4 regions of the Metabacillus sp. 113a genome follow, and region 3 is predicted to be linked to each of the others. Evidence: riboswitches for the same ligand, from Rfam matches in the RefSeq annotation. Region 3 holds a riboswitch; each other region holds the start of a gene.
The links. A riboswitch is a leader RNA that binds a small molecule or an ion and turns the genes downstream of it on or off. The one in region 3 is predicted to bind S-adenosylmethionine.
Positions count from the first base shown of each region.

Region 1 (4,843 bases), on a different contig from region 3:
GCTGCTTCAATGACCCCTTTATCAATTTCCCGCAATCCAATTTCAACCATTCTTGCGTAGAATGGAGCTGCTCCTATAATTAAAGCTGGAAGTGCTGCTTCTGCTCCGAGCATCGATCCCACCAAAGCCTTTGTAAATGGAATCAGCAAGATGATTAAAAGGATAAAAGGGATGGATCGGAACACGTTCACAGCAGCTGATATGATGAAATTCACGAATCTGTTTTCCCATATGTTCCCTTTTGATGTGAGGAATAAAAGCAAGCCAAGGATTATTCCCAGAATAAACGTAGCGAGCACGGAAATTCCCGTCATATAAAGCGTTTCAAAAGTTGCTTCCCAAACATTTTCCCATTTGACTTCCGGAAATAATTGCTCAAGCATGGGCAACTACCTCCACTTCTACATGATGATCATATAAAAATTGCAAAGCGCGATCCATTTCTGTTTCTTCTCCATCTATGTAGAGAAACAGGGCTCCATATGCCCCGCTTTGTGTTTGCGAGATCTTTCCTTGAAGAATATTCACTTTCACGTCGTAATTTTTTATTAATCCGGTAACGACCGGCTGCTCTGTAGAATCCCCTACAAAGGTGAGCTGGACAATCCGGCCGGTAGGGTAGGAGTCAATGAGATGAGCGATGGTCTCCCTTGTTTCTTCGGGCTCTGTCACCTGCTGGACAAATCGTTTTGTGATTGGTACCTGAGGCTTTCTGAAGACAGTAAGCACCTCTCCCTCCTCCACAATCTTACCTTCCTCCATCACAGCTACTTTATGGCAGATCTTGCGTATTACATGCATTTCATGGGTGATAAGGACGATTGTCAGTCCAAGCCTTTGATTGATATCGACGAGAAGCTCGAGGATTGAATCGGTCGTCTGCGGATCAAGGGCTGAGGTTGCTTCATCACAAAGAAGAACTTTTGGGTTATTGGCAAGCGCTCTGGCAATGCCTACACGCTGCTTTTGGCCGCCGCTGAGCTGGGCCGGGTAAGCATTTTCCCTTCCCTCTAATCCGACCAGCCGGATTAACTCTTTAACACGTTCTTTTCTTTCAGCTGCAGGGAAGCCTGCTATTTCAAGCGGGAACGCTATGTTCTCACTTACAGTCCTGGACCATAAAAGATTAAAGTGCTGGAATATCATGCTGATTTTCTGTCTTGCCTTTCGGAGCTTTCTCCCCTTAATAACTCCAATTCTATTACCCGCTACTTCGATGCTGCCTTCTGTCGGTGTTTCCAGCCCGTTAAGGAGCCGGATGAGCGAGCTTTTTCCTGCACCACTGTATCCGATGATCCCGAAGATTTCTCCTTTTTCCACTTCAAGGTTCACCTTATCTACAGCTTTGATGTTTCCAGATTTGACGGAATAAATTTTAGATACGTTTGTTAATGTGATCATGCTCCCACCTTCTTTCTCCATCGATCTGAAACAGAAAATGCCTTTCTGCGTAGACAAGCAGAAAGGCATTAAACGTAAGGTTACCTTTCTCTCATCTTTCAAAATGCAGCGCATTTTGAGTGAATTGGCACCAATTTCAGTCATAAAACTGACGGTTGCCGGGCTTCATAGGGCACTTCCCTCCACCTCTCTTTATAAGAGAACAATCTATTATTAAATTATGATGGTTTTAAATTTTAAAAATATTTCAGATCTGAGAGTGATTTTATCACGGGGAAAAGGGTGTGTCAATGTAAAATCTTCAAATAATTTTCTCCCTCTTCCCGCGGCTGCAGCCGGGCTCTTGTTTATTTCCCGAGAAATATGGAGATTACGGGGGAAATAACACGGATATATAGAATAGAAACGCCGCGTTATGCGCCGTTCTGTTTAATAAGCTTATATAAAAATTCCACTGATTGAAAGGCGTACTGCCTAGTGTGAAGCTTCCCTTTTTCAAAAATAAGCAGGCACGGAACACTCTCTACTTCCCAGCGTTCAGGGAATCCCGGCAAATAATTTAAATTTGCCATATGGATATCTGTTTCCGGTACCGTTTCATCCACTACCGTAAGCATCCTTTTTGCGAGCTGGCAAGTTCCGCAAAAAGGAGTATAAAGATACAAGATTAAGCGATCTTCTTCAATCAATGAAGACAGTTGCTTTTCATTTACTTCAATCATGATAAAACCAGAACTCCCTGCTATAAATATTTCGCCTGAACATCAATATTTGCACTCAGCAGTACGGAAGCAATATGATGCTCTGGTGCTGAAGCTACTTCTTTATACATTTTATCAATGTATAAATGCGAAGCCTCCGGAAATTCTCTTACAAATTGTTTTCTCAGTTTTTCTCCTGCTTCGTCCGTATCCACCAATATATACACATCATTTTCAAAATACTCATCAATTAGTTCATCCATTTTGGTGAGACTGATTGTTCCATTCGTACATATAATTTCTATAGGCTCGTTAATGACTTCCTGTATTTTTTTCTTGTCGGATTTCCCTTCAACAATAATGATTTTAGCAGCCTCTGACATGACCATCACCTGTTCATTTTGTCTTTCTTTAGTTTATTCTCTTTTCCTTGTGTTGTTTCCTGCCGGGAGGATACAGGGTCTATGCAAAAGACCGGCGCCTGCCTGCTGCTAAAGCATATAAGGCAGTGGACGGCTCCACTGCCTTATGCTTAACACCAGCCGTTCTCATCATCGCAATCCACATATTTCTGATCCGGTTCCTGTGTAACGTCTGCCATTTGAAAAAAACGGTTTTGTGATGCCTCAATCCCTTTTTTCAATTCAAAGCGGCTGCCGTTGTCACCATACGTCATTTTGCCAATGTGTTCGTGCTGCAAATATAAATTCATTTCTCCATTTTCAAACTTGCCTGTTATTCGATCTGTCACATCGATACGCTGTTTTTTCAAAGTCAAATTAAGCCCTCCTTTTCCTATATAGGATGGCCTAACTTGATTTTTGAAATGCTGGTTAAATTAGTCTTCGTTGGTCATTTCTGTGTATTGCTCTGCCGTCATGAGACCTTCGATTTCACTTGAATCTGCAGGCTCTATTACGATCATCCAAGCTTTTTCATATGGAGATTCATTTACATATTCAGGATTATCATCAAGGTCTTCATTCACTTCTACTACTTTTCCGCTGATTGGTGCATAAAGCTCGGAAACCGTTTTAACAGATTCTACAGAACCGAAAGGCTCATCTGCTTTAATTTCAGTACCTGCTTCAGGAAGCTCTACAAACACGATATCCCCAAGCTCAGATTGTGCAAAATGTGTAATCCCCACTCGTACTTTATCGCCTTCAACCTTTACCCATTCATGTTCCTCAGAATAACGAAGATCGTTTGGTGTCGTCATTTTATTCCCTCCATGAGTCAATTGTTTATGGAAAAGACAGAGTCTCTTCTTCGTATAAAAAATTTGTCCGCCATTAGCTGCTGAGCTTTAGCGAAGCTGCGCATCCTTCCGAACCCCTTTAAAAATGGACAGTTCTTCTGCTGCGCTCTGCATATCATCTTATTTCCACACCTGCTCAAACTCATTTTCTTTGAAGCCAAGTGTGACGTTCTGTCCGTCAGATACAATCGGCCTTTTGATAAGCATACCATCTGATGACAGCACAGAAAATATTTCATCCTCGGACATGCTGCTTAAGCGGTCCTTAAGTCCAAGCTCTCTATACTTCTGGCCGCTTGTATTAAAGAATTTCTTAAGTTCCAGACCACTCTTGGCGTAAAGGTTCTTAAGCTCTTCCTTTCCCGGAGGATTTTCAGAAATATGTATTGTATTTAATTCATGCCCGTGCTCTTCAAGCCATGTTTTTGCCTTTCTGCACGTGCTGCACTTAGGATACCAATAGAAATCCAATGCAATCCTCCTTATTGTATCACGCTGCCTGCGGAATAGGGTGAAATATACATTCTCCTCCGGCAGCGGCTGCAGATTTTCATACAGCCCTATTTTACCCGGCTTGGTCTGCCGTTTGCAAGGATGGGACTTTTCCATACAGATAAGGAGCGCACAGACCATTCGGCTGTGCGCTCCAGAATCTCGACCGTTTATTGAACGTAGCGATTTGCATCGATGATTGCTGCTGCAATCTCGCGTTTTTTTGCAATGACGTTTATTGGAGTAAATCGCGTAAATTTGCGAAGAGCGGAAATCATCATTCTTAGTGAATCACCCGTTTCAATGGCGATTAATGACTCCTTGGCATGTGCTTCAATTTCATTAAATGCCTCTTGGCAATACACTTGAGTGTAAAGAAGCTTTTGACTGTTCTTCGCTTCTCCGGAAGCTGCAATTGCTTTTTCAGTGCGCAGAATGGCTGATTCCATCGCGTAAATATTGCTCACTATATCCGCTATATTCACAAGAACTTCCTGCTCTTTTTGAAGCTCCTGGCCATATTTTTGAGCTGCAAGACCGGCAATCATCAAGCCGATTTTCTTCGCGTTTTTAAGCAGGTGTTTTTCTTGCTCAAGAGTTCCCTCACCGACTTCTTCCGGCATAAGCATCATCAATTCTTCTTGCAATGCCTGTGCTTTTTGCAGAAGCGGAAGCTCACCCTTCATTGCCTTGCGGAGGAAAGTACCCGGCACCAGAAGCCGGTTAATTTCATTTGTTCCTTCAAAAATCCGGTTGATGCGGGAATCACGGTAAGCTCTTTCCACCTCATATTCCTGCATAAATCCATATCCGCCATGAATTTGTACGCCTTCATCAGCCACATAATCAAGTGTTTCTGATCCGAGGACTTTACCAAGGGAACACTCGATGGCGTACTCAGCGATTGACGCAGCAACAGCGCGGCCATCCTTCTGTTCTTCGTCGGAAAGCAGCCCCATTCTTTCTTCAAAAAGGCCAACTGTTCGGT
Region 1 is NZ_JBNILJ010000004.1:251,971-256,813, reverse strand. Features, by position in the region: gene ACQCVE_RS09510 (methionine ABC transporter permease) at 1-383, opposite strand, end outside; gene ACQCVE_RS09505 (methionine ABC transporter ATP-binding protein) at 376-1,401, opposite strand; SAM riboswitch class I at 1,490-1,602, opposite strand; gene ACQCVE_RS09500 (thioredoxin family protein) at 1,815-2,123, opposite strand; gene ACQCVE_RS09495 (toprim domain-containing protein) at 2,144-2,485, opposite strand; gene ACQCVE_RS09490 (YusG family protein) at 2,635-2,880, opposite strand; gene gcvH (glycine cleavage system protein GcvH) at 2,941-3,324, opposite strand; gene ACQCVE_RS09480 (arsenate reductase family protein) at 3,484-3,840, opposite strand; gene ACQCVE_RS09475 (acyl-CoA dehydrogenase family protein) at 4,026-4,843, opposite strand, start outside.
Region 1: another riboswitch for S-adenosylmethionine. It lies ahead of ACQCVE_RS09505 (methionine ABC transporter ATP-binding protein); the one in region 3 lies ahead of metK (methionine adenosyltransferase).

Region 2 (4,843 bases), on a different contig from region 3:
CCCTTTCTTCAATCAGCATGGTCAGAAAAGATCCTAACCTATTTTCCGTTCTGCCGATAACATACGGAATGTTTGTTTTGAACAGCGGCCCCCCATATACAAACGAATGAAATTCCCCATTCTCACCGCACGGGTCTGCCCGTCCTTCCAGATCTTTTACAAAAGACTCATCATAGTGCCTTCCGAGAAAATCATAAGGGAGCCTGGCTCCATCTAAGCCAGAAATAACCGCCAAAAACCCATCCGATTGAAATTTTTTGGATAATCTGTCCGGCCGCTCTCCCCATAATGGAAAAATAGCCTTCATCCCATGCCGAGCTGTCAATTCTTCTCTGTATTTTTTTATATCTGCAAGAAAAAGGTCACCATAGGCTGCATGCAGGATTTTCTGATCTCTGCAAGTTTTAAGAAATTCTCCCATGCTTTTATCATATTCCTTATTAGAGGCGCCGGGGGGAATTTCAATGATGTGAAGCGGCAAATCCAGCTCCTCTGCCTGCTTTGCAATTAGACCTTTCGTAACACCGTGAAAGGGTACACGACCTGTAATGGAGTCCACTGCCGTAAATAATCCGCAAACTTGAATTTCTTGATTTTCAAGGAGTACTTGAAGCATCATGGCACTGTCTTTGCCGCCGCTCCAGGATACAATGGTTTTTTTCACACGAATCACCTCATATCCATAGTTTATCGTATCGTAAAGTTTTTTTTAACTTAAAAAAACCAGTCAATTCAAGCTTTGATTTAGTTTTGATAAAACCTACCCGAAAACTCGGGTTGACAATCGTTCGAATTGTGCTAAAATTTGAAATCAATACACATCATACTTATCCAGAGCGGTGGAGGGACCTGGCCCTGTGAAGCCCGGCAACCTGCTGAAAAGCAAGGTGCTAAATCCAGCAAAATGGAACCCATTTTGAGAGATAAGGGGAAAAACCTCACTAGTCTTTCTAAAATGGAAGGCTTTTTGCTGTTGATTTTAGGCGGTCCGGCTGCTGTCCGGTTACATGCCGTTTAATCAGCTTGAATGCTGTCAGAGCCTATTTTGTTAAAGGGAGTGCTGTCCGTGGGGGAGCAAGATCAGCTTGATCAAGTAATGGGAAAGCTAAAGGAAATGCTTCAAGCAATGAATTATGGATCGATTACCCTGATCATTCAAGATGGGAAAATCATTCAGCTTGAAAAAAATGAAAAAGTGAGATTGAAATAGAATAGGGATCACGATCGCTGACCAGACAAACTGGAGGCGGGACCTGCGCTGCGGCATAAATGTTTTATTATGCTTTGGTGCTGTCCCGCTTTTATTTTTTTACAAGAGACCTGCTTGTCCTGGGTGCTTACATGAGCACCCGGCCGGGCCATTGCGGCAGAAGCTGTTGGCTATAAAACCATTGTGTTTAGATTAAGAGAGGTGCAAACATGCTTACTTATGAGAACTGGACCGGCAGCTATCCGGATTTTGAAGATGAAGATCATTTGAAAGAAGCGCTGCACGTGCTGAGCTGGGCATACGGCCATTATGCGGACGAACTGGTGTATGCCTGCAGCTTTGGAATCGAAGGAATCGTCCTGATTGAACTAATATCCAGAATCAAAAAGAATGCAAGAATTGTTTTCCTGGATACAGAGGTACATTTCAAAGAAACGTATGAGCTAATTGACCGGATAAGGGCAAGGTATCCTGATTTAAACATTACGATGAAAAAACCTCCGTTAACGGTTGCGGAGCAGGCAGCAAAGCATGGAGATGAGCTTTGGAAAACCAATCCGAATGAATGCTGCAAAATCAGAAAAGTGCTCCCGCTAAGAGAAGTAATGAGCACCGAAAAAGCGTGGATTTCCGGCTTGAGAAGAGAGCAGTCTCCTTCCAGAAAAGATACAGAGTTTTTAAACAGGGACGGCAAATTTGAGAACATAAAAATATGTCCTCTCATCCATTGGACGTGGAAGGATGTCTGGCGTTTCGCCCATAAGAATGATCTGGATTACAATATGCTTCACGATCAGGGGTACCCGAGCATAGGCTGCAAGCCTTGTACACAGCCTGCTATTGATGTAAGTGACTGCAGGTCAGGACGATGGAATGGCACACAGAAAACCGAATGCGGCCTTCACGGGTGAGGAGTAAATGATAATGGAAGCTGCAGCAATTTTTTTAAGCTTATTTTTCGCCATGAATATCGGTGCGAGCGGAGCGGCTGCATCGATGGGAGTGGCTTATGGAACAGGGGCCATTCCCCGCAGGTTGGCAGCCCTTATTCTTTGCGGAATAGGTGTGATCCTCGGTGCTGTATTGGGCGGCGGAGAAGTAGTGAAGACGATCAGTTCAGGACTAATCCCCAAATCCGTGATTTCCATAGAAATTGTTCTTGTTATTATCGGAGCGGCAGCCATCTCTTTGTTCATGGCGAATTTAATGGGCATCCCGTTATCCACCAGTGAAGTTACGGTCGGAGCAGTAGTCGGGGTGGGGGTAGCCTTCCAGGCCCTTTATGTTCAATCCATCCTTGTTATCATGGCGTTTTGGGTCATTATTCCGGCGGCAGCTTTTTTTATCACCTATGCTGTTTGCAAAATGGCCAAACCGCTTTTCGCAAAGCTTGAGGCAAAGAGGGGGAGCTTGCTGATCTATCTCCTGATTGCGGCAGGATTCTTTGAAGCCTTTTCAGCTGGCATGAATAATGTAGCCAACGCTGTAGGACCGCTGGTCGCTGCTAATCTCATGTCAGTTGGGCAGGGCGTCTGGCTTGGAGGGCTTTTTGTAGCTGCAGGCGCCATCCTTTTAGGAGGAAGAGTACTTGAAACGAACGGGAAAAAAATAACGAATTTATCCAAATCAGAAGGAATCGTTATTTCCACGACCGGCGCTTTACTTGTAGTCATCAGTTCACTTTTTGGACTGCCCGTTCCCTTAACACAGGTTACCTCCACTTCAATCATGGCTTCAGGCGCTGCGAAGAGCGGAGCGCTTGTTTTTCAAAAAGGGATCGTGAAAAAAATTGTAAAAGTATGGCTTGTTTCTCCGCTCGTCAGTTTGACCATCTCTTACGTACTCGTCAAACTTTTTATAAAATCAGACTTTTACTCCACGTTTTCTGCGATTGCAGTCATGACAGCTACCCTTGGGGTTCTGTCTCTCATGAGGGCTATTAAAAAAGAAAAAAGTTCCGTGCATGAACAAGGCGGGGGAATCTAACGATAAAACCCACTTTTTTAATATGAATAGGAGGATTATAATGAGCTTAACACCGCATGGAGGAACCTTAATTCAGCGAACAGAAATTGGAAAAGATATAGGATTCATCAAAAAAACGATAGAAATAGATGCGATGGCATTGAGCGATCTGGAGCTTCTGGCTAATGGAGGTTTTAGTCCGCTTACCGGATTCATGCCAGAAGAGGAGTATTTGAGTGTAGTAGATAAAACGAGACTTACAAATGGAACGGTGTGGTCGATCCCGATCACTCTGCCTGTTTCTGCCCAAGCAGCGAAGACATTATCAGCTGGAGATCAGGCAAAGCTTAGCTTTGAAGATACCGTTTACGGATTGATAGAGGTCAGCGGGATTTATAAACCGGATAAAGAAAAGGAAGCAGTGAATGTATTCCGGACATCTGACCGGAATCATCCCGGGGTCAAAAAGCTTTTTTCAAGAGGGGATTTTTATGTCAGCGGTGAAATTATCATGACAAAACGAACAAATCCTCCTTTTCCGGACCACTATTATGATCCAATCGAAACACGCTCCGCTTTTGCGTCCAAAGGCTGGAAAACGATTGTAGGATTTCAGACGCGCAATCCTGTTCACAGGGCTCATGAGTATATTCAAAAAACTGCACTTGAAACCGTTGACGGCCTGTTTTTAAATCCGCTTGTAGGGGAAACAAAGTCCGATGATATTTCAGTGGAAATCCGTATGAAAAGCTATGGGGTTCTGCTAAGCGAATATTATCCGAAAGAACGGGTTTTTCTTGGAGTGTTTCCTGCGGCAATGAGGTATGCAGGGCCCAGAGAGGCCATTTTCCATGCCATTGTCCGCAAAAATTACGGCTGCACACACTTTATTGTAGGCAGAGATCATGCGGGGGTCGGTGACTATTACGGCACATACGACGCCCAGCATATATTTGATGAGTTTGCGCCCGAAGAGATCGGAATTACTCCTCTCCGTTTTGAACATAGCTTTTATTGCAATAAATGCGAGGGGATGGCTACGACAAAATCATGCCCTCATAACGCAGAGCACAGAGTCATCCTCTCCGGCACAAAGGTAAGGGAAATGCTCCGCAATGGCGAAGTGCCTCCAAGCACCTTCAGCAGACCTGAGGTCATTAAAGTGCTGATCGAAGGGTTAAAAGAGAAGAAACCGGAAACGGAGGAAGTGCAATGAGCCAGTCAAAAAATGTTACGTGGCACGAGCACTCTATAACAAAACAGGAGCGGAGAGAGAAAAACGGGCATCATAGCTTCGTTATCTGGTTTACCGGACTTTCTGGATCAGGGAAATCCACAATAGCCAATGAACTGGCCCGCATGCTCCATAAAAGCGGGGTTCAGGTTTACGTTCTTGATGGCGACAATGTTCGTCAAGGGCTTAACGGGGACCTTGGCTTTTCAGATGAAGACCGCCGTGAAAACATCCGAAGAATCGGAGAGGTATCCAAGCTTTTTACAGATGCGGGCAGTGTTGTCATTACAGCTTTCATTTCTCCCTTCAAAGAGGACCGAAGTCATGTACGCAAGATAATGGAGCCGGATGAATTCATCGAAGTATTTGCAGAGTGTTCCCTTGAGCAATGTGAAGCAAGAGATCCGAAAGGACTATACAAGAAAGCAAGAAAA
Region 2 is NZ_JBNILJ010000001.1:774,717-779,559, reverse strand. Features, by position in the region: gene ACQCVE_RS04045 (hypothetical protein) at 1-664, opposite strand, end outside; SAM riboswitch class I at 825-930, shown strand; gene ACQCVE_RS04040 (YezD family protein) at 1,097-1,210, shown strand; gene ACQCVE_RS04035 (phosphoadenylyl-sulfate reductase) at 1,420-2,121, shown strand; gene ACQCVE_RS04030 (anion permease) at 2,135-3,196, shown strand; gene sat (sulfate adenylyltransferase) at 3,237-4,391, shown strand; gene cysC (adenylyl-sulfate kinase) at 4,388-4,843, shown strand, end outside.
Region 2: another riboswitch for S-adenosylmethionine. It lies ahead of ACQCVE_RS04040 (YezD family protein); the one in region 3 lies ahead of metK (methionine adenosyltransferase).

Region 3 (4,843 bases):
GTTTGAAAAGAGATCTCTGCTCCGCTTAGCAGCATGACCCCCATCGCGCAGCTTACGAGAGTAATCGTGCTCCCCGAAAGATGAATTGTTGCAAAAAGCGGAATTGTAAAGTCCGCTACTTTATCATCCGCTTTTCCGGTTTTCTTTACATGTTCCAGCGTAACCGGAATCGTTGCAGCCGAGGATTGCGTTCCAAGTGCCGTAAAATAAGCGGGCATCATGGATTTTAGAAGCCTGAACGGATTTGCTTTTGAAACAGCACCTGCCGCCAAATACTGCAGGACGAGCATAATCAGGTGCAATGCAATAATCATCGCAAATACTTTTGCGAAGACAGAGATAATGGATTCAACCTGACCGCCAAACGTCATATTGGAAAAAATTCCGAAAATATGGAATGGGAGAAGGGGAATGATAACGACGGCAATTACCTTTTCAACGATTTGCCGAAAATCCTCCATGACATGGTTCAGAGCATTTCCTTTAATAGAGGCCATGCCAATTCCAAGTGTGAAAGCGAGCAACAGGGCGCCTACAATATCAATAAACGGCGGCATTTCCACTGTGAAAAATGGCTTTTGAAGAAATTCCTCAGGGTTTCCCATCTTATTTAAGGTATACCCCTCTGTGAATCCCGGCAGCAGCATGGACGCTGCAAAGTAAGCAAGGAGACCCGCAGCTACGGTGGAACCATAAGCTACTCCGGCAGACAGACCCAGCAGCCGTCCCGCACCTTTCCCTATCTGTCCGATTCCAGGTGCGATAAAACCTATAATAATGAGCGGAATTACAAAATTAATAAAGTTCCCGAAAATGCCATTAAACGTTGCGAAAAAACGGATTACTTCTTCCGGCATAATTTTTCCTGCCAGAATACCGAGAATAATCGCTGCCGCAATCTTCGGGAGAAGTCCTAGACGTATTTTCATAGTGTCCTCCTTATATATACAAGTGTGCGTCTAAAGAAGATAATAATAAGATACCACAGATTGTCTCAAATTTTAAGAGAAATTTCAAAATTTATTATTGCAGAATTTAATGACGAAGCTTATGTATGGCTGGAAAGGCAAATTTTCCTTGAGTCATATGTTAAAGCAGGATGCTATGCTGCAGCCGACTTAGACGCATGCAGGGATTAATCTGCCCCTAAAAAAAATTCCCCTCTAAACGCTGTGAAGCGTACAAGGGGAATCACTTATCAATTTTTAAACGAGAGGACCTCCCAGATCAGAGATCTCCTGTCTGACGGAAGTGAATTTCGTGAAATTATGCTTGAACTTCTCTGCGAGCTGTCTTGCTTTCATTTTATAAGCTTCTTTGTCTGACCACGTTCTGGAAGGAATGAGTACCTCATCCGGTACGCCTGGAACATGAGCCGGAATGCGCAGCCCAAAAATGTCATCCATCAACATTTCAGAGGAAGCCAGTTCTCCTTCCAGCGCCGCCTGAACCATTGCTCTAGTATATTCAAGCTTCATTCTTTTGCCGGTACCATACTCGCCACCCGTCCATCCTGTGTTGACTAAATACACGTCCGCATTGTGCGCTTCAATTTTCTGTCCGAGCATTTCCGCATAAGCTTGAGCAGGAAGCGGGAGAAAAGGTGATCCGAAACAGGTTGAGAAAGTTGCCTGCGGCGAGGTAATGCCGCGTTCCGTGCCTGCCAGCTTGCTTGTGTATCCGCTTAAGAAATGGTACATGGCTTGTTCTTTCGTCAGCTTGCTGATCGGAGGCAGTACTCCAAAGGCATCCGCTGTCAGGAAAACAATGGTATCCGGATGACCTGCAATACTTGGGAGAATAATGTTCTCCATTGCATCCAGTGAATATGCGGCTCTCGTATTCTCAGTATAAAAAGCATGATCGTAATCAGGCTCTCTCGTCGTTTCATCGACCACTACGTTTTCAAGAACCGACCCAAAACGAATCGCATTAAAGATCTGCGGCTCTTTTTCCTCTGAGAGATTAATGCATTTTGCATAGCATCCGCCTTCGATATTAAATACTCCGCTAGAAGACCAGCCATGCTCATCATCTCCAATAAGCTTCCGTTTCGGATCCGCTGACAAAGTCGTTTTGCCTGTTCCGGAAAGTCCGAAAAACAATGCTACGTCCCCTTCCCTGCCAACATTAGCAGAACAGTGCATCGGGAAAATTCCAGACTCAGGGAGCAAGTAATTCATAATGGAAAAAATTGATTTTTTCATTTCTCCGGCATATTCCGTTCCACCAATTAAGATGGTTCTTTTTTCGAAGGAAATGATGATGAAGGTTTCTGAATTGGTGCCGTCTAAAGCCGGATCCGCTTTGAAATTTGGAGCAGATACAATGGTGAAGGGCTCCGTGCCCGAGTGATCCGGTTTACCATCCGGTCTTATGAAAAGCTGATTCGCAAAAAGATTATGCCATGCATATTCGTTCACCACTTTGATGGGCAGACGGTATCTTTCATCGGCTCCGGCATATCCATCAAAAACAAACAATTCATTCTGCTGTTTTAAGTATGAAAGGACCTTCTGGTAAAGCTTTTCAAAAGCATCGCTTGAAATAGGCTGATTAACAGCGCCCCAATCAATTTTGTTTTCAACGCTCGTTTCCTTAACAATAAATTTATCTTTAGGCGAACGGCCTGTATAGGCACCGGTCGTTGCGCGGATGGCACCGGTTGATGTTAAAACGGCTTCGTTCCTTGACAGAATTTTTTCAACTAGCTGCGGTACTGATAAGTTTAATGAAACATTTTCCCCTTCAAGTAAAAGCGAAAGCTCGTTTGTTGCGGCAAGTGAATTCATCCCCATACCTTCCTTTGCTCGTAATAAAGTCATTTCTATAATTAGTATAACACATTTAAGGTAATAGTCTATACTAATTAATGTATTTTACGCTCCACCTTACGAAATGCCAGTGCTCAGCTGAAAAATGAATGTTTAGCGGAGCTGGCTGAACTTGTATGGTCATGAAAAAATAGATTAAGGAACCGCTCGAAACCGTGCCGTCCCCGCCCGTAAACAAGATGAAGCTGATTGCAGCGTCCGTAAATCCGGCGGAGCGCTTCGACAAGGGCATTTACCCGCTTAAAGCCTGTACCGCCAGCCGGGTATTGAATGCGTTTGCAAAAATATGCCGAAATCCAGTCAAGCTGTTGGACGGAGGTTCGCGGGCCGGCATCCGCAGCCAGTCCTCCCGGATAAGGCGGGAAATGGCTCTCAATTCCATACCATGTCCAGCTCTACCAACATTATACCTCTGTTTTAAGGGAGAGCGCATACAAAAATGCTTTTTCGTTCAAAAACATCCTTTCAGTTTTTGTTGACATTTACGGGAAAATTGAGGTATTATATGTCCTTGAACGGATTCTCTTATCCCGAGCTGGCGGAGGGACAGGCCCTATGAAGCCCAGCAACCTGCAAGGTCGGAAGACTTCGGTTTTCTCTCATGCAAAGGTGCTAACCTGACGCAAGGCTGTAGTCCTTGAGCGATAAGAGTGAAAGGCTGAATAATAACTCCTTTCCTCTATTAAGAAGGAAGGGTTTTTTTATGCAGTCTGGAATCTTTTTCCGATTTTATAGGGAAAGATTCTTAACATAAAGCTAAAGATAAGAAAAGGGAACGAGTTCCGTCTCAAACAAAGAGGGGAAGTACATAACTGAACCTTGCCAATAGAACAGCCGAAAATTCAGAGGAGGAATTACATTGTCAGTTAAACGCCATCTATTCACTTCAGAATCCGTAACGGAGGGACACCCGGATAAAATTTGTGACCAAATCTCCGATTCAATCCTGGATGCGATTCTTGCTAACGATCCGAATGCACGTGTTGCCTGCGAAACATCCGTAACAACCGGTCTTGTCCTGGTTGCTGGAGAAATTACAACTTCAACTTACGTCGATATTCCGAAAATTGTCCGTGAAACAGTTAAAGATATCGGCTATACACGGGCCAAGTATGGTTTTGATGCTGAAACGTGTGCAGTGCTTACATCCATTGATGAGCAGTCTGCAGATATTGCAATGGGTGTCGATCAGGCACTTGAAGCCCGTGAAGGAACCATGACAGATGAGGAAATTGATGCAATTGGTGCTGGGGACCAGGGTTTGATGTTCGGATTTGCGTGCAATGAGACAAAAGAACTTATGCCTCTTCCAATCTCTCTTGCACATAAGCTTTCCCGCCGATTGGCAGAAGTGCGTAAGGAAGAAATTCTGCCTTACCTTCGCCCGGATGGAAAGACGCAAGTAACAGTTGAGTATGACGAGAACGATAAACCGGTTCGCGTTGATACCATTGTTATTTCCACCCAGCATCACCCGGAAATTTCTTTGGAGCAGATTCAGCGCAACCTGAAAGAGCATGTGATTAAGCCGGTGGTTCCTGCTGAACTTATCGATGAAAACACCAAATACTTCATAAATCCGACAGGCCGTTTTGTTATTGGCGGACCTCAAGGTGATGCTGGTTTGACTGGACGTAAAATCATTGTTGATACGTATGGCGGTTATGCACGCCACGGCGGCGGTGCGTTTTCCGGTAAGGACGCGACGAAGGTTGACCGCTCTGCTGCTTATGCTGCCCGTTATGTGGCTAAAAACATTGTAGCAGCAGGCCTTGCAGAGAAATGTGAAGTCCAGCTTGCCTATGCGATCGGTGTTGCCCAGCCTGTGTCCATTTCGATCAATACATTCAGCACAGGCAAAGCAAGTGAAGAAGCTCTAGTTGACGCAGTGCGCCAAAACTTTGATCTTCGGCCGGCAGGGATTATCAAAATGCTTGATCTTCGCCGTCCAATCTACAAACAAACTGCAGCTTACGGCCACTTTGGACGTACAGATGTAGAACTGCCTT
Region 3 is NZ_JBNILJ010000003.1:328,013-332,855, reverse strand. Features, by position in the region: gene ACQCVE_RS07850 (dicarboxylate/amino acid:cation symporter) at 1-929, opposite strand, end outside; gene pckA (phosphoenolpyruvate carboxykinase (ATP)) at 1,206-2,792, opposite strand; SAM riboswitch class I at 3,357-3,485, shown strand; gene metK (methionine adenosyltransferase) at 3,694-4,843, shown strand, end outside.

Region 4 (4,843 bases), on a different contig from region 3:
TTGACTTCAAATCCTCTTCCAGCTAACGGATCTTTAAGCAGGAAAGCCCTCACATGCTATAATTTAGAAAAATATGGAGGGATAAAATCGTGTTCAGTATCCTTAAGTGGTTTTTCTTTGCTCTGACACTCCTGCTTGCTGCGTATAATCTTCTATCGCAGAATTTTGCTTTTCAAGGGATGATGATTTTCTCTTTGGGAGCCTTTCTCCTTACAAGGGCATTCGAAGACATCAATCAGGAGAAAAAAGTATTGGGGTATATCCAGCTCTGTGCTTCTGCCTTTATCATCCTTTCATCGTTTCAAGTGTATATCGGATAATTTCATCAAAAAAAGAAGGGATTGAACCGCTATATTAAAAATGTTCCAGGTGCTCCTGTCGCTCCTTATCCTGGTTCTAAGTGTATATATTTTCTTATCTGATGATTTTGCCCTTTTGGATCTTTCCATGCTCCTAATGGGTCTGCTTTTAATTGTGATGGGACTTAGAGAGTACAAAAGCAAAAGGATCCCAATGGCCGTTGTGCTTTTTGCCGTATCACTCTTTGTTTTTGGGGTGTTGGTCCAAGCCAGTTATTTTTGATCCTGAGCAGTTAGGGGATCGACTTTATGCCAATCCCCTCCCTCTCAAGCTATTGTTTTTGCAGCAGACCCTTCTGAATTTGATGCTTAAAAACCTCACTTATAACCTTGCATACTGCAGCGGCTTCGTCTTTGGAAGCTGGTCAAGGGCTGCCTTAAAGTCCATGATTAAATCCTCTGCTTTTTCCAGGCCTACACTGACTCTCAGCAGGCCGTCTGTAATTCCTCTTGCATAGCGTTCTTCTCTGGGCATAGCCGCATGAGACATCTTAGCCGGGTAGGAGAGGATGGTTTCCACCGCTCCGAGACTCACTGCAAACACCGGGAGCTGCACATGATGAACGAGCTTTCTAACCGCGTCCTCATCCGATAACTTGAACGATAGCACCGCTCCCGGCCCTTCTGCCTGATAACGCTGCACCGACCAGCCCGGATGATAGGATAAGCCTGGATAATATACTTCCTCTACTGCAGGGTGCTTAGAAAGAAACGCAGCAAGCTTATGGGCGGATTCGGTTGACTGTTTTAGCCTGACATGAAGGGTTTTGAGCCCTCTTAGCACCAGCCAGGAATCCTGTGCACCTAAAATTGCCCCGAATGAATTCTGCAGCTTGTAAAGCTGATTTCCCAATTCTTCATCTTTGACTGCGGCAAGTCCGGCTACTACATCACTGTGCCCGGCTAAAAACTTTGTTGCGCTGTGAAGGACAACGTCTACCCCCAATTGAAGAGGACGCTGCAGTGCAGGGGTTAAAAACGTATTGTCCAGGAAAGTAAGACACCCATTCGCTTTTGCAAGTTTTACCATCCCTTGGATATCTGTAATTTTTAAAAGCGGATTAGAAGGGGTTTCCAAATAGATCACTTTTGTATTTGGACGGATTTTGGATGCAACGTTGTGAAGATCCGTCATGTCCACGAATGTATATTCAATGCCAAATCTGCTCAGGACCTCCGTTACCATCCGGTACGTGCCTCCGTATACATCTTCAGTCACCAGAACATGATCCCCTTTTGATAATAAAAGAAAGGCAGTCGAGATCGCACTCATTCCGGAGGAAAAAGCAAATCCTCTTGCACCGCCTTCCAAATCAGCAATTGCCCTCTCGAGCACTTCCCTTGTCGGGTTGCCTGAACGTGCATAATCATATTTCCCGAACTGATCAAAATCAGTCTGATGAAAAGTGGAGGACAGGTGAACGGGAACGCTGACTCCTCCCGTTTCCTTATCTGTTTTATGGCTGTTGTGCAGCAGCTTCGTTTGCATTGACCAATCAGTATTGCTCAATTTTTTCCGCCTCCTTAACAGCCTCGAATGCCTGCTTCAAATCCGCTTTGATATCTTCTGCGTGCTCTATTCCCACCGAGAAGCGCAGAAGCCGGTTACAGACACCGTTTGCCGTACGTATTTCTTCTGGTATATCCATATGCGTCTGGGTAGCCGGATACGTCATCAAACTTTCAACCCCGCCAAGACTCTCTGCAAACGTGATGATGTTCAAATTTTTCAAAAAGGGGTTGATCCACTCCTCTTTAGCGATTCGAAAGGAAAGCATGCCCCCTCTTCCCGGATAAAGGACATCCGTTACCTCTGGACTTTCCTCTAAAAATTTCGCCACTTCTGCAGCATTGAGCTCGTGCTGCCTCATTCTTAATGCCAGCGTTTTCAACCCCCTGATCAGGAGCCAGGAATCAAAAGGGGATAAAACGGCTCCGATTGCATTATGGTGGGACGCAAGCTCCCTGCAGAGCTCTTCGCCTTTCGCTGCCACAATTCCGGCGAGCAGGTCGTTATGCCCTCCCAAGTACTTGGTTGCGCTGTGAATGACAATATCTGCTCCGCTTTTCAGCGGCTGCTGGATGACCGGTGTATAAAAAGTGTTATCGACAATCAGCAGCAGTCCATGCTTTTTTGCCATTTGTGCGACCGCTGCTATATCCGCTTCCTGCATAAGCGGATTCGTTGGCGTTTCTAGAAAAATCGCTTTTGTATTTGGGAGGATTCTCGCTTCAGTATGCTCCAGGTTTGTAAATGAATCATATTGAAACGTTAATCCATATTTGCGCCATTCCTGCTCAAAAAGCCGGTACGTTCCGCCATAGATGTCCGACGAAACGATTAAATCATCACCTGTTTTAAACAAAGCCATAATCGTCTGAATCGCCCCCATCCCGGAGCTGAAAGCAAAGCCCTGATCTGCTCCTTCAAGCTCCGCAACAGCATGCTCAGCGATTGCTCTCGTCGGGTTGCCCGTCCGTATGTAATCAAAGCCCGTCGACTCTCCAATTCCTGCATGGCGATAGGCTGTCGTTAAGTAAATCGGAGGATTGACGGCGCCTGTCGCCTGTTCACTGCGGTTGCCTATTTGAGCCAGGATCGTTTCTGTATGTTTTGTCATATTATCCCCTCATTTCTTTTAATAAAAGAATACAAAAAAGCCTTCTCCTGAAATAAGAAGAAGGCTTGTCGCTTAAACATTTCTTCCTCTTATCTCCCAAGCTCCGAGTTGCTTGCTGGATTTAGCACCTTGGTACGCAGTCACGTTCGCGTGTCTACCGGTTGCTGAGGTTTCGCAGGGCCAGTCCCTCCACCTCTCTGGATAAGAATAAATCGTCGGAAATATATGAATTTTTTATAACCTTACCGTATATCTATGATTTTTTCAAGCTTTTCATTCATTCTTTTCTGCTCTTTTGAAAACGGCATTTTTTCCAGAATCGTGATAAAATAAGTGGAAGCGAATTCAAAAGTGAATTTTTAGCTTGTATTACATTCATCTGGAGGACTTACAAGTGGAGAAGCAAACTGGAATCGTTAAAGAATCTTCTTTTTTTTCAGAGGCATTAGATGAAGAGCTGACAGTACTCACCTACCTGCCCAAAAGCTTTTCACCGCTCTATAAATACAGCGTCCTGATTGCCCAGGACGGTCAGGATTACTTCAGGCTTGGGCGGATTGCCCGCCAATATGAATCACTTCTGGAAACCGGAAACGCTGAAAATTTAATTATCGTGGGAATTCCTTATAAAAACGTTAAGGACCGGAGAGAGAAATACCATCCTGAAGGGGCGAAGTTTGCTGCCTACAAGCGTTTTCTCGCTCATGAACTGGTTCCCTTTCTGGACCGGGAATTTCCGACCTATCAGGTGGGTCAGGGCCGTGCCCTGATCGGTGATTCGCTTGCAGCTACGATCGGATTCATGACAGCTCTCGATTATCCGAGCATTTTTGGCAAAATCATTATGCAGTCTCCTTATGTTGATGCACAGGTGCTTGAGGCCGTTTCGTCCTTTACATCAGGACCGGAAATGACGATTTACCATCAGGTCGGCATAAGAGAAACTGAAGTAAAAACCACTGCCGGAGAGGTGCAGAATTTTATCGAACCGAATCGTGAATTGCAAAAAGCGATCGAAAAAAAAGGATTTCCTTACACATATGAAGAATTTGATGGAGACCACACATGGACTCATTGGCAGCCTTTGCTTCCTGATGCGCTGAAGGCCATGTTCTAATTTACTATTCAACTAATGGAGGGAACCTGAATGAAATACGGAATTGTCTTATTCCCGGCAAAAAAACTTCAAGATCTGGCGAATTCTTACCGAAAACGCTATGACCCTCATTATGCGCTCATTCCGCCGCATTTGACCCTGCGCACTCCGTTTGAAGCATCGGATGAGAATATAAAAGAAATTTCCAAAGAACTTCGGGCTATCGCTAAAAAATTCAGCCCTGTTCAGCTGGAAGTTCAAAAAATCAGCTCCTTTTCTCCCGTTAATAATGTTATTTACTTAAAAGCGGAACCGAATGACAATCTGATAGCCCTTCATAATGAGCTTTATACCGGTGCTTTGGAAGAGGAGCCCGAATATTCATTTGTTCCTCATATCACCATTGGCCAAAAACTATCGGATGCAGAAATGGCAGATGTACTTGGACAGCTTAAAATGCAGGAGAATCATCATATTGAAATGATTGACCGCTTCCATCTTCTTTATCAGCTTGAAAACGGAGCCTGGACGGTATACGAGACGTTTATCCTTGAAAAAGGAGATCTTTGATGCACGCTAAAGTCGTTCAGACAGAAAAAGAAATGCAGGATGCCTTTTCTATCCGCATGAAGGTATTTGTAGAAGAGCAAAAAGTGCCGGCAGAAGAAGAAGTAGACGAGCATGAGGAAGCAGCTGTTCATGTAGTGCTTTACGATGAAAGCCAGCCAGTCGGAACCGGAAGAATAAGGGAGTTGGATGGCTATGGG
Region 4 is NZ_JBNILJ010000019.1:20,835-25,677, forward strand. Features, by position in the region: gene ACQCVE_RS17875 (hypothetical protein) at 90-320, shown strand; gene ACQCVE_RS17880 (DUF3953 domain-containing protein) at 457-582, shown strand; gene metC (cystathionine beta-lyase) at 682-1,848, opposite strand; gene ACQCVE_RS17890 (methionine biosynthesis PLP-dependent protein) at 1,856-2,980, opposite strand; SAM riboswitch class I at 3,067-3,188, opposite strand; gene ACQCVE_RS17895 (esterase family protein) at 3,375-4,097, shown strand; gene ACQCVE_RS17900 (YjcG family protein) at 4,128-4,646, shown strand; gene ACQCVE_RS17905 (GNAT family N-acetyltransferase) at 4,646-4,843, shown strand, end outside.
Region 4: another riboswitch for S-adenosylmethionine. It lies ahead of ACQCVE_RS17890 (methionine biosynthesis PLP-dependent protein); the one in region 3 lies ahead of metK (methionine adenosyltransferase).